Regions from separate parts of the Virgibacillus sp. LDC1 genome, predicted to be linked through region 2. Evidence: a T-box and tRNA genes for the amino acid it is inferred to sense, from the RefSeq annotation. Region 2 holds a T-box; the other holds one or more tRNA genes.
The links. A T-box is a leader RNA that pairs with one kind of tRNA and senses whether it is charged. The one in region 2 lies ahead of OHJ21_RS27780 (valine--tRNA ligase), so its partner is inferred to be a tRNA-Val.

Region 1 (6,731 bases), on a different contig from region 2:
TGGTATGCACTCATATCGTTGGTGTTAATTATCACTAGCATTAAGTTTGGTGGTTTGATCGATGTGTTTACTGTTTGTGGTGGATATCTGATATTTTATCTTTCATACCATAATAAAATTAGATTCCATAATTTTGGGAAGCGCGGTGATTTATCTTATGGTATATACATTTACGCATTTCCTGTACAACAAACAGTAACTTATCTTTGGGGTGCTGGGATACCAGTGATTGCAAACATATTAATTAGTATCCCTGTTGTCCTCGGGCTTGCATTCTTGTCGTGGCATTTTATTGAAAAGCCAGCGATGAAGTTAAAGAATTGGAGTTTTAAAAGCAAGGTAACAAAAGAGGGTTCTGTAGTTGTTTCAAAAGCAAAAACTTTACAGTGAGATTAACCTAAACGTAAGCAGGTCATATGTGGCCTGCTTTTTTTATATGCGTAATAATTTGTTCTATTTAGAGAGAATGGGGGAAAGGGTATGGACGGTGTACAGTCCGAAATGCTAAAAAATCACCAGAGTAGAAACGAAGGTGGACAACATGGATGGAAAATTAGGCAGAGCGATTAATGCTAACGAAACATCAGCAGAAGCACTGGCCTCTGCTAGGTCAGCTCACCATAGATTGAACAAAATTGAGGATGGTAAAAATGGTCTGGCGTACAATGCTCGGTCTACAGCTAATTTTATTGTATCGACATATGTTCAGGTGTTTTCAGATTCGCTTCTATATAACAACAATCGCGTTCATATGCAGCTATAACCAACTGCAATAATATATCGTTCGACATACATACAATCTTCAGCCGATATAGCTTCTAAAAAACTCATTTTACCTACCCTCACTTAATTTTTAGAGCTAATAGTTGCGAATGAAAAAGAAAAGAGCCCTTGCTACGCAAGGGCTCTAGGCTATGATCTGTAGTGGGCTCGAACCACTGACCCCTACCCTGTCAAGATAGTGCTCTCCCAGCTGAGCTAACAGATCATGAAATATTTAAAAAGGTAATTCATATATTACCAGCAGACCATGTGGCTGTCAATGGTTTTCTCGTTATAAAAAATCACATTCCGGTTCAGACTAAATACAGCATGATTTTGCCAATGGAGGAGCGTGAATGGCATGGCAGGTGGGAAATCCCATTATTTCAAACGAGCCGGACTGGTGCTCTCGTTGCTGGGGGTATCTGTACTGGGGAGCGGTTGCAGTATCCCGGAGAGAACGTCGGTGCAGTTGGAGCCGCTGCATGGGCCTGCAGCGCCTGTATTGCTCGATGTTTACGGCCGTTCTGTAGATCAGGACGTTTATTCTAACCAGGGAAGCGGGGCACTGGAGCCGGTGCCGCCGATGGATTCGGTAGATACATTACGCGACCTCCAACCATAAAGGGGTCAGTAACGTTTTGTAACAGATTGATCCTATCAATGTCTTTATCTTTTGCTCAACAGTGAGCAGAGCAAACCGTCGGCTCTCAAGCTGACGGTTTGCTGTAAAACGGCCGATGCTATTCCTCATCCCATTTACGGGAATAACCTTTTTTGATCGCCCAAAAAATAGGGTAGATGATGATGGCTGAGATGATAACAGCCCAAAATATCGTGGTTCCCATGCCCATAAAGGCCATGCTCCTTTCAAGAAAACGTTAGCTTATACTATACAGGAAAATGATTATTTTGTATAATATCTCGATCTGCGTTATCACAAGGAATTGATTCTACATAAAGAGGTGTTGAAATGGCAGCAGAAATCATAAATGTATCAACAGAAGAGCAGTTGCAGCAGGCGCTGGATATCCGGAAGGATGTCTTCGTGCTTGAACAGAAGGTTCCGATTGACCTGGAGATTGATGATTACGATCGCCTCGAATCCGATGCGCATCATATCTTGATCAAATCAGAGGGACAGTACGCGGCAACCGGACGCATCACCTATTACAATAAGGATTCCGCCAAAATGCAGCGAATCGCAGTACGTAAGCCATTCCGTTCCAAAGGGATAGGGCGTGTGCTCATGATGGCATTGGAAGCGCAGGCGCGTGAATTGAAACTGCAGTATTCCGTGCTGGATGCGCAGGTGCAAGCGGAGGCATTTTATCGCAAGCTTGGGTATGAAACGATTTCGGACGAGCCGTTTGATGATGCTGGCATTCCCCACGTTCGTATGAAAAAGGAACTGTAGGCTTCTTAACTATAAGGTGCTAATGATCCCATCGTTCTAAAAAGAAAAGACCTCGAGTATCGACTCGAGGTCTTTTTAGGCATGAATTAAAAGTTTGGCAAATTATCCAGGTTGTTGCTGGGATCGCCATCCGCATTGGAACGAAGATGTTCGTCTCCGTCACGTCCACGGAATACGTTCAGGTTTTTAATTTCTTTATTCTTGGCCATCTGTTGAGCTGTCTTGTAGTCAACGACACTACCGTTATCCAGTTTAAGTTCGATGATGTCGCCATCGCCATTTTTACGGACGCCTACGACTTCTTGTTGTGCATTATCCATATGAATCGCCTCCCGGCATTAGTGTTCCCGGGAAACCTCATAAACTATTCATCTATATTGTTCTACAATTCGTACACCCGCTGCTGCTCCACAAATTCCATGATACCGGTCTTGCCAATGAAAGCTTCGACCTCATCGCTGTAATGCATGAGATAGGTGCGTTCCTGAATTTCTTCAGGGAGGCTCAGCAGTTCATCCAGTGTCGTATGAACCTCGCCCGGGCCCTGCAGCTGACATTCGTGCAGAATCACTTCACAATCCCGCTCATTCACCAATTGGTTGAGCAGTATAGGATCGAATACCATGTCAGCACTGTAAAAAATCCGGTCATTCAGATAAAGCGAATAGCTGTCCTTGCCGGGAATATGCTGCGTATGAATCAACTCTACCGAGATCCCTGATGAAATATTGGCCTTTACTCCCGGTTTCAAAGGGCGTACGTCAAATACATCATCCAGGGAGGAGATATGTCCCTGTTGATATAAGCCGCCTTTGAGTGAATGTTCCCATATCGGTTCCACCAGCGATTCAGCAATGTAGAGCGGGAGCTTGCGGTTATATTTCATTTTCATAATAAAGGCAAGCTCCTCAAGTCCGCCTACATGGTCAGCATGAATGTGAGTGATAAGCACGGCATCCAGGTCGTTAAATGTTTTATTTAGCTGATGAAGTGCCATGGGAGCGGTAATGCCGCAGTCGATGAGCAGTGTGAAATTTCCGTCATGGATCAGTGCGTTATTGTTATAGTAGTTCTTGGCAAACGCACTGCCGGTGCCAAGCATTTGCAATTTCAGTGTCAATGGATGAAACCTCCTGATGATTTGATGTGCAGTCCAGTATGCTAATGTATATTTTAACGAATTCCACGTGGATTTACACGGATTATATGATCGAATCGGGGCTGAAATGCAGGATAATTCGTGAGAGGAACAAACCTTAAAGCATGAGGAAAAAATTTTACCACAAAGTGCAAAATTGTCCGCAACTTGTTTTTTGACATGTAGTATACACATATAACAACAAGATGAGCCAATGGAGGGAAATGATTATTATGAAGTGGAAAAAAGTGATGGCATGTATGCTAGTGCTCTCTTTAATGGGTGGCAGCACCCTTTTGTTTGCAGATTCCGTCAATGAGCGTGTCCGTGTCTGGCTGAACGGTCATGAATTGAAGGATGGCGGATATTTAATTGACGGCAAAACCTATGTGCCGGTTCGGGAATTTGACGGGGCTGTAGATTGGAATCCCGCGAATGGACAAGTTCAAGTCATCAAGCCGAACGTGCATATTTTCCTGTTTAAAGGAGATACTGTATTCGGCAACGTGAACAAGGGGAAGCTGAAATTCAATGTTTTTAGCCAGGTAGACAGCTTAAACAACGATATTCATTCCGTGAAAGTAGCGATTGAGGATCCTTCGGGCAATATCAAGGATATTCAATCCGAGGTTGTGAAGGACCGCAAGGATAACTTTTGGTTCCGAACCTATGACTTCACGTACGATTTTAAAACAACAGGTAAGTATTCGGTTGGTTTTTATGTAAAAGTAAAAGCGGATTCGGATTTTGTGAAAATTGCTGAAAAAGTCATTACAACGCTCAACTGATGGGGATAAAACCATTGGCAGAAATTGACCTGAAGAAGCTATCCGTGATACGATACGAAAGTATGATAATTTAACCGAAGTGAGGTTTTTTCAATGAGTGAACACAAACATGAACACGGAGATGCTTGCGGTTGCGGTCATGACCATGACCACGATCACGAACATGAAGAGTTTGTGCTGACATTGACGGATGAAGAAGGAAAAGAAGTAGAGATGGTTCTTGTGGAGACATTTGATGTCGGCGAGAAACTTTACGCGCTTTTGCTTGAACGCGAAAATCCGGAAGCGGACGGCGTCATTCTACGTATGGAAGAAGAGAACGAGGAAATGGTTCTTTACAATATTGAGGACGAAGAAGAATGGAATGAAGTAGAGGCGGTTTACAACGAACTGGTCGCTGCTGCAAACCAGGAATAAGACTCCCAAACAATAAACCCGGTGCGAACCTCTCGCACCGGGTTTATTGTATTTACAGCTGCCATTTTAGAATATAGGGTCTGTTTCCACGATGACTTTCACATTTTGGATGCTGCGGTCTTCAGGACCTTTAACCGGAAGGCCTACCTCGACATGATCGATAATGTAATCGATGTTTTCCTGGGAAATCACTTCGCCCGGAAGCAGAATTGGAATCCCTGGCGGGTAGACATAGATAAATTCGGCAATAATGCGTCCTGCCGATTCCTTGAAAGGCACAACTTCCGTATCTCCGTAAAACGCATCGCGAGGGATAAGCGATAACTGCGGAATTTCTGGTGTCTTCACAACCAGCTCGTTAATCTCATTCACATGCATGTACTGATCCGAAAGCTCGCGGAGCGCTGTCAGCAAAATATCGATGGTCTCCCGATTGTCCCCCGGTGTAATGAGGCACAGAATATTGTACATATCACTGAGCTCCACCTCAATATTGTAGTGATCCCGCAGCCAGTTCTCGGTTTCATATCCTGTAATGCCAAGATGACGTACATGGATCGTCAATTTGGTTGGATCATAGGAGTACGTTGCTTCTCCGCCTAATATTTCTTCACCGAAGCTGTACAAACCTTCGATTTTATTAACTTCATGACGTGCATATTGCGCCAACTCAATCGTCCTTGCAGCCATTTCGCGTCCATGCAGCGCCAAACTGCGGCGTGAAGTATCAAGCGATGCCAGCAGGATATAGGAGGTTGAGGTTGTGGTCAGCATGCTGATGATTGTTTGTACGCGGTAAGGATTGATGTATCCGTTCTTGGTATTCACGTTCAGTACGGAGCTCTGCGTCATCGAGCCGCCGAGTTTGTGAACGCTGGTCGCAGCCATATCGGCTCCGGCTTCCATTGCCGACATCGGAAGGTCTTCATGGAAGTGGATCAATACTCCGTGCGCCTCATCCACGAGAACGGGCACATTGTAGCTGTGAGCCAAATCCACGATTTCCTTCAGATTCGCGCTAACCCCGAAGTAAGTTGGGTTAATGACCAAAACGGCTTTGGCGTCAGGGTGACGTTTTAATGCTTTTCGGACCGAGCTGATGGTGATTCCGTGATCGATACCCACATTGGAATCCTGGGCAGGCGATACGAATACAGGCTTGGCCCCGGTAAAAATGATGGCGGAAAGCACGGATTTATGGACATTGCGCGGTACGATGATTTTATCGCCGGGCGAACATACCGACATGATCATGGTCATGATCGCTCCACTTGTTCCTTGGACACTGAAGTAGGTGTGATCGGCACCGAATGCGTCGGCGGCCAGCTTTTGGGCTTCCTCGATGACGCCCGTAGGCTGATGCAAATCATCCAGCGGCGCAATATTGATCAAATCTATAGAAAAGGCGTTATCCCCTATAAATTCCCGAAATTCGGCATCGGTGCCGAGGCCCTTCTTATGTCCCGGAATGTGAAATTGCACGGGGTTTTTGGCCGCATGTTCTTTAAGTGCGGTGAAGAGCGGTGTACGACTGTGGTCCATGGACGTTGTCACAACCTTTCCTTATGTTTATTTTCTTATGATTTGTTGATTTCTGTTTTTATATAAACAAAATTGAGTATAGCAAAATAGGGGGGGAATGCAAGGAGAATGAACGGCTTTTTTTGCTTTGTCCGGCAACGCTTCAAACTTTAGACATATTACGGAGGAGCAACAAGATCTTCATCGTTCCTTCATTAAAATATCATCCATAAGAAAAACGTCTATCGACGTACTTTCTCAGAAGACAGACCGCGGTTAAAGGTAGTTTTTCTTGCGATTATAGAATTGTTCAGCTTCGCTGAAAATTTATAAATTCTATAATCTTAAAAAAAGAGCTGCATCAGCAGCCCTTTTCATCCACATATCATGCTCATTAAAACGCCATTTTATAAAGCGGCAGCAGCGTCTCAAACGTCTCCTGCACTTTATGCACCAGCTCGTCCCCTTCAAGCTTGACGGCTTCCTCGCGCGGGATGCGCAGTCCGCACATGACTTCAGCCTTTTTCACCTGCTTCAGCTTCTCAATCAGACGCGTGAAATCCTCCTCGCTCATATCCTGATGAGGGGTGCCGGCCGGGTTCATGTGATCCATGGACCAGTAGAAATGTTTAGGCAGCGCCTTCGCTGTTTTCTTCAGCTTGGCTTCCAGGTTGCTGGCAAACACGGT
Region 2 (6,731 bases):
ATCGGAACGAGGCCGCTGCCAAGTGGCTTATGGAAACGGTCGGTATGCCCGAGAAGCTGTATCGCAAGCTTCATCATGAACAGGGGATACAATGGAGAGGGGACCGGCTTCGGCTGGTCCTTTTTCCTTATCGGGATTACGGCATTGAACCGAGATGGCAGGAGCTTGATGTATTTTACGAGGACGATTTCTGCCTGGTCGTGAACAAACCGGCCGGCATGGCGGTCCATCCGGACAACGAGAGCCGGGAGACGACACTGAATCATGTGGTAGCCGCATATTACGAAGCCGAAGGAATTCATACGGCAGTCCGGCATATTCATCGGCTGGATAAGGATACAACCGGTCCCGTACTGTACGCCAAGAATGAATATGCGCAGCTCAAGCTTGACGAGGACATGCGGGAGAAGAAGATCGTCCGGATGTACGCGGCTATCGTTCAGGGAAGGGTCTCGCAGGATCTGAGGAGAATTGATCTGCCGATAGGCAAAGACCGCTATCATGCAAGCCGCCGGAGGGTGTCATTAACCGGGCAGGCTGCGATCACGCATGTTCTCTCATCTGAGGTGTATCCCAAAGCCAGCCTGCTGCAAATTCGCCTGGAAACCGGCCGTACGCATCAGATCCGGGTGCATCTAAGTCATATGGGACATCCTCTTCTGGGAGATTCCTTGTACGGAGGACCAGGGGTGTTTCCGCGCCAAGCGCTGCATGGCGAGCGTCTGTTGTTTACTCATCCTCTCTCGGGTGAGAGGATTGAGGTGAATGCGCCTTGGCCTCAGGATATGATGGAGTTAAGAGAGCGGATCATAGAGGCATCTGACCGATAAGAAATACTTGCAAAATCCTGAATGAACCTGTAACTTTCACGCACAAATCGCAAAAAAGTCATGCTCTCCTATTTTCGGCATATAGATAAATTGAGTGGCAAAACTTAGGCTCATGCCGTGATAACAGATCACGGATAGTATATGCCAAAAAGGAGGACATTCCCGTGTTTGACCAGTCCTACGGATTGCGGTTCGATATTTACGAGCGTATTAATTTAACGGAAGATTTGCCGGGAATCGAAGAATTGGAAGAGGCGGAGTTGATCCCGCATATTCAGGTGATCAGCCAGCAGGACCAGGCCACGCTTCGGGGTCATCTGCTTCTTGCAGGCCTGTATAAAGGTGACACCGAAGCAGGAGAGACGGAGCCGCTCGAACACTGGATTCCGGTCGAAATCACGGTCCCGCTGAACCGGGTATCATCATTGGATGACATCGCCGTCGAGATCGAGAATTTTGACGTGGATTTGTTATCCAAGCGCAGCTTGAACATTACGGGGGTTCTGTCGCTCAAAGGAATTCAGGCGGCAGCTCCGGGAGCCCGTGACCAAGTATGGGCCAATGAGGAATTCACAGTGGTACATGCTCCTGAAGCGAATGATTTTTATTCGAACGGAGAGCAGCAGTTCGCAGCCAACCCGTATGACCAGCTTCATGGCGGCGGTGCTAATGCAGATGCTAACTCGGGTTCACCTTCTTTCTTCAACGAGACTCAGCCCAAAGCCCAAGAGTCAGAGACGGATGCGCGCACACAGCAGTATCTGGCATCCTGGGCACAGTATGAGAACCAAACACGGGATTCACAGGACTCTGACAGCAGCGTAAGCATCTCCAGTGCTCCTGAAGCCCGGGATACGGTCGAATATGCCTTACATAACGAGACGGAAGCTCAGGCAGCTGAGCCGTCGATTCCAAGTGTATGGCAATTCGAACGGGCTGCCGCCGAGCCGGATCCGGAACCGGAAGATCCAGCAGCCGGTTTCCCGGGTGTCGTTGAGCGTAAGGGCGAAGAAGTTGAAGCCGTACCGGTACTGGAATCATCGGAAACGGAGGAGATCCAGTCTGTTTTTGCTGAGGAAGCAGTGCCTTCGGAGAATATGGATGATATAACGGAGGAGGTTTCCGTTAAAGCCGAAGAGGTTCCGACCAAGCCGGAGTTAAAGGTGGCCTTCAACACGAAGAACAGCAGCACAAACAGCACATCGGGTGTAGGCTTCTCTTCTTTGCTTCAATCGAGCAGAACGGTCCAGGATCAGGAGCAAGCTGCTCGAGACGAGGAAGAGGCAATCGAAGAATCGGTGGATTCCGCATCGGCCGAGGATGTGGAATGGAAGAGTCTGTTCCTGGGCAACCGCCGCGAGGAAACGCCGTTCCGCAAGGTACGGATGTGCATTGTTCAGCGTGAGGAGACACTCGACGTGATAGCCGAGCGTTATCAACTGACGCCACGAGAGCTTTTGTTATACAACCGCATGTCCGAGCAGAATGTGGAAGAAGGCCAGGTATTATACATTCCCCAGTAATCGGCGGGGAGAGCCATCGCGTAAGAACCAGCAGGTCAAGGTAGGAAATCCTTGGCCTGCTTTTTGTTTGGCGGGGATTTGGTTAGGAGAAGAGAGGGATGGGACGAGCTGGGGCGTCTTTTTACAACGTATAAGATTTATTAGGATCGACAGGTATGATGTCTAGATCGTTCGGAAACACTCGAAATATTGACTATATGCAACAACCACGGTATATTTGAATAGAATATGTACAGGTATTTCATAAGCTAGAACAACGTTGAACGGGAAGAGTAGGAAGGTATGGCCTTCAGAGAGCGGAATTGCTATCAAGCGCTGTGAGATTCCGCAGGAACCAGCTTGCCGAAGTCGCCCCGGAGTTGCGGACTTGAGATAGAGTAGGGATTGATTGCTACCCTGGTTAGAGTTCGCCGGCCGCAGCCGTTATCTGTGTAAAGTGTCGTGCTTGATCGTAAGCCTTTCATGTTCTTCATGGGAGGACACGATGGATGAATCATGTAAGCACGAAACAAAGGTGGTACCGCGAGAGAACAGTCTTTCGTCCTTTGAGGACGAAGGGCTTTTTTTGTTTCACGCCAACTATGATATCCATGCCACGCCCGGAGGCTAAAACATTTCGGGTTGGCAAAACTGATTAACAGTATCGGAGGTACGAAAATATGGATCAAAAACAAAACCAATCCCAGTTAGAAATGCCGACGACGTATGATCCGAAGGCAGCCGAACAAAAATGGTATCCGTATTGGAAGGAAGGCGGCTTTTTTGAAGCCGGCAAACGACGGGACGCGGAGCCTTACACGATTGTTATTCCTCCTCCTAACGTTACGGGCATGCTCCATATCGGCCATGCGCTTGACTTTACGCTGCAGGACATCCTGATTCGCGTGAAGCGGATGCAGGGCTACGATGCGCTGTGGCTCCCCGGCTCCGACCATGCGGGCATCGCCACGCAAACCAAGGTCGAACAGAAGCTGCGCGAAGAAGGCGTTACCCGTTACGATCTGGGACGCGAGAAATTCCTGGAGAAAGTGTGGGAATGGAAAGATCTATATGCGAATACGATTCGTGACCAATGGTCCAAGATCGGCCTGTCCCTTGATTACTCCAGAGAACGTTTCACGCTCGACGAGGGGTTATCGGAAGCGGTTCGGGAAGTATTCGTCAAGCTCTACGATAAAGGGCTCATCTACCGCGGAAAACGCATCATCAACTGGGACCCGGCTGCCCGCACGGCTTTGTCCGATATTGAAGTGGAGTACAAAGAGGTCAACGGCCATTTGTATCACCTGCAATACCCGCTGAAGGACGGCAGCGGCTCCATTACCGTAGCAACGACCCGTCCGGAGACCATGCTCGGCGATACGGCCGTCGCCGTTCATCCGGAAGACGAGCGCTATAAAGACATGATCGGCAAGACATTGGTGCTGCCTATCGTAGGCCGCGAGATTCCGGTTATTGCCGATGAGTATGTGGAGAAGGATTTCGGCAGCGGAGCGGTTAAAATTACGCCGGCGCATGATCCGAATGACTTCGAGATGGGTCTGAGACATGACCTGCCGCAAATCACCGTAATGGATGAATCCGGGACGATGAATGAGTTTGCCGGCAAGTACCAAGGTCTTGACCGGAGCGAATGCCGCAAGCAGATCGTAAACGATATGAAGGAATCTGGCGTACTGCTCCGCATCGAAGATCATGTCCATCAGGTTGGCCATAGCGAAAGATCCGGCGCAGTGGTCGAGCCTTATCTGTCCACGCAATGGTTCGTTAAGATGCAGCCGCTTGCGGAAGCAGCCGTGGATGCGCAGAAATCCGGCAAGGGCGTTAACTTCGTGCCTGACCGGTTCGAGAGAACCTACCTGCACTGGATGGAGAATGTTCGCGATTGGTGTATTTCTCGTCAATTGTGGTGGGGCCATCGGATTCCGGCTTGGTATTCCGAATCCACGGGCGAAGTGGTTGTTGCCATGAATGAAGAGGAAGCGCGCGCGAAGCTGGGCAAGGACGATCTGAGACAAGATGAGGATGTGCTGGATACCTGGTTCAGCTCCGCATTATGGCCGTTCTCGACCATGGGCTGGCCGAATCTGGACAGCGAGGATTTCAAACGTTATTATCCGACCAGCGTTCTCGTAACGGGTTATGATATTATTCCGTTCTGGGTATCGCGGATGATTTTCCAAGGGCTTGAATTTACGGATCAAATGCCGTTCAAAGATACGCTTATCCATGGTCTGGTCCGGGATAGCGAAGGCCGCAAGATGTCCAAGTCGCTCGGCAACGGTATCGACCCGCTCGAGGTTATTGAACAGTATGGCGCAGATGCCATGCGTTATATGATATCGACCGGCAGTACGCCGGGCCAGGATCTTCGTTTCCGCTGGGAACGCGTGGAGCAAGCGCGTAACTTCGCGAACAAGATCTGGAATGCATCACGCTTTGCGCTCATGAACCTGGAGGGCTTCACGGCGGCGGATATCGACATTTCCGGAGAGCTGGGGACGGCCGACCGGTGGATTTTGCACCGTCTGAACGAAACTTCCCGCGATATTACGCGTCTAATTGATGCCTACGAATTTGGCGAAACCGGTCGATTGCTCTACAATTTCATCTGGGATGATCTGTGTGACTGGTATATTGAGTTTGCCAAGCTGTCCCTGTATGGCGAGGATCAAGCGGCCAAGAAAAAGACGCAGTCGGTGCTTGCCTATGTACTGGACCGCACGATGCGTTTGATCCATCCGTTCATGCCGTTCATCTCCGAAGAGATCTGGCAGCATTTGCCGCATGAAGGCGAGACGGTAATGTTGGCTTCATGGCCGACCTATGACGAGGCATTTGAGAGTACGGAAGCCGTTACCGAAATGAACCTGCTGATGGATGTCATCCGAGCTGTACGAAACATCCGGGCGGAAGTAAACGTACCGATGAGCAAAAAAGTGGAACTGCAATTGAAGCCGGTAAGCGGGCAAATTGCCAGCATTATCGATCGCAATGCGGATTATATTCGCCGCTTCTGCAACACGTCGGAGTATCAATCCTCCCTTGCGCTTGAGGCGCCGGATAAGGCGATGACCGCTGTGGTTACAGGTGTTGAAATGTATCTGCCGCTTGCCGGGTTGATCGATATCGCTCAGGAGATCACACGTCTGGAGAAGGAAATTCAGCACTTGAACAGCGAAGTCGAGCGTGTGGAGAAGAAGCTGAACAATCCTGGTTTCGTATCGAAAGCACCGGAAAAGGTGATTGAAGAAGAACGGGCGAAGCTTGCGGATTACTCAGACAAACGCAGTAAAGTGATCGCGCGCATCGAAGAATTGAGAGGCTGAGGGCAAGATGAATCTGGACCAGAAGGTGAGAACGATGGTTGATCATTCGGCAGCAGCTGCTGCAGCTCCGTTCCATACCTATGAAGAAGCGGTAGCTTGGATCAACGGGCTGATTCCGTTTGGAATCCGCCCCGGCATGGATAGAATTCAGCGATTGATGGAGCTGCTCGGCCATCCGGAACGGCGGTTGAAATTTATTCACGTGGCCGGAACGAATGGAAAAGGCTCCACATGCGCTTTTTTAACAAAGGTTCTGCTTCAAGGGGGATTTACGGTTGGCACCTATACGTCCCCCTATATTACGAAGTTTACCAATCGGTTTCAGTATAACGGCGAAGACATACCGGAAGAGACGCTGCTGGCGCTCGCGAATCGCTTAGAACCGCTTGTTGCCGAAGTTGCGAGCTCCGGGCTCGGATCACCAACGATGTTTGAGGTGTCCACCGCCCTTGCGATCCTGTATTATGGCGAGGTATCTTATCCGGACGTGGTGGTGTGGGAGACGGGACTTGGCGGTCGCCTTGACGTGACCAATATCGTTCATCCCATCATTTCGGTGATCACGAATATCGGAATGGACCATACCGACGTTCTGGGTGATACCATTCAGGAGATCGCGACGGAGAAGGCCGGCATTATCAAGCCCGGAGTCCCTGTGGTGAGCACGGTAACTCAGCCTGAGGCTGTCGAAATTCTGAAACAAACGGTAGAAAAAAACCGTACAAGTTTGTATCTCGTAGATGAACAATTCTCCTATGAGCGGTTGCGTGGGGACGAAGAAAGCCAGACTTTCCGTTTTAAGGGTCCTTTCCGGGACATGGATCTGGACATCTCAATGCAGGGCGAGCACCAATGTGCCAATGCCGCGCTTGCCATGATGACGCTGGAAGTGCTTCGCCAGTACATGGCTTTTATCGTGGATGAAGAAGAATTGCGCACAGGGTTTAAGGATACTTTCTGGGCGGGAAGACTGGAACAAGTGCAGTCCTCCCCTCGGATTGTTCTCGATGGTGCGCACAACCCCGAAGGGGCTGAAACCTTGGCCAAAA

Region 1: it encodes a tRNA-Val, which carries the amino acid that the T-box ahead of OHJ21_RS27780 (valine--tRNA ligase) is inferred to sense. The anticodon was not compared.

Annotation. Positions count from the first base shown of each region.
Region 1 covers NZ_JAOXLZ010000001.1:383,276-390,006, forward strand. The annotation lists gene OHJ21_RS01755 (acyltransferase family protein) at 1-390, shown strand, start outside; gene OHJ21_RS01760 (hypothetical protein) at 542-763, shown strand; tRNA gene OHJ21_RS01765 (tRNA-Val) at 916-988, opposite strand; gene OHJ21_RS01770 (hypothetical protein) at 1,124-1,387, shown strand; gene OHJ21_RS01775 (GNAT family N-acetyltransferase) at 1,736-2,179, shown strand; gene OHJ21_RS01780 (DUF3892 domain-containing protein) at 2,266-2,499, opposite strand; gene OHJ21_RS01785 (MBL fold metallo-hydrolase) at 2,562-3,299, opposite strand; gene OHJ21_RS01790 (stalk domain-containing protein) at 3,551-4,105, shown strand; gene OHJ21_RS01795 (DUF1292 domain-containing protein) at 4,199-4,522, shown strand; gene OHJ21_RS01800 (aminotransferase class I/II-fold pyridoxal phosphate-dependent enzyme) at 4,589-6,064, opposite strand; gene OHJ21_RS01805 (DUF1054 domain-containing protein) at 6,438-6,731, opposite strand, start outside.
Region 2 covers NZ_JAOXLZ010000005.1:712,876-719,606, forward strand. The annotation lists gene OHJ21_RS27770 (RluA family pseudouridine synthase) at 1-830, shown strand, start outside; gene OHJ21_RS27775 (LysM peptidoglycan-binding domain-containing protein) at 995-2,353, shown strand; T-box leader at 2,604-2,902, shown strand; gene OHJ21_RS27780 (valine--tRNA ligase) at 3,013-5,682, shown strand; gene OHJ21_RS27785 (bifunctional folylpolyglutamate synthase/dihydrofolate synthase) at 5,690-6,731, shown strand, end outside.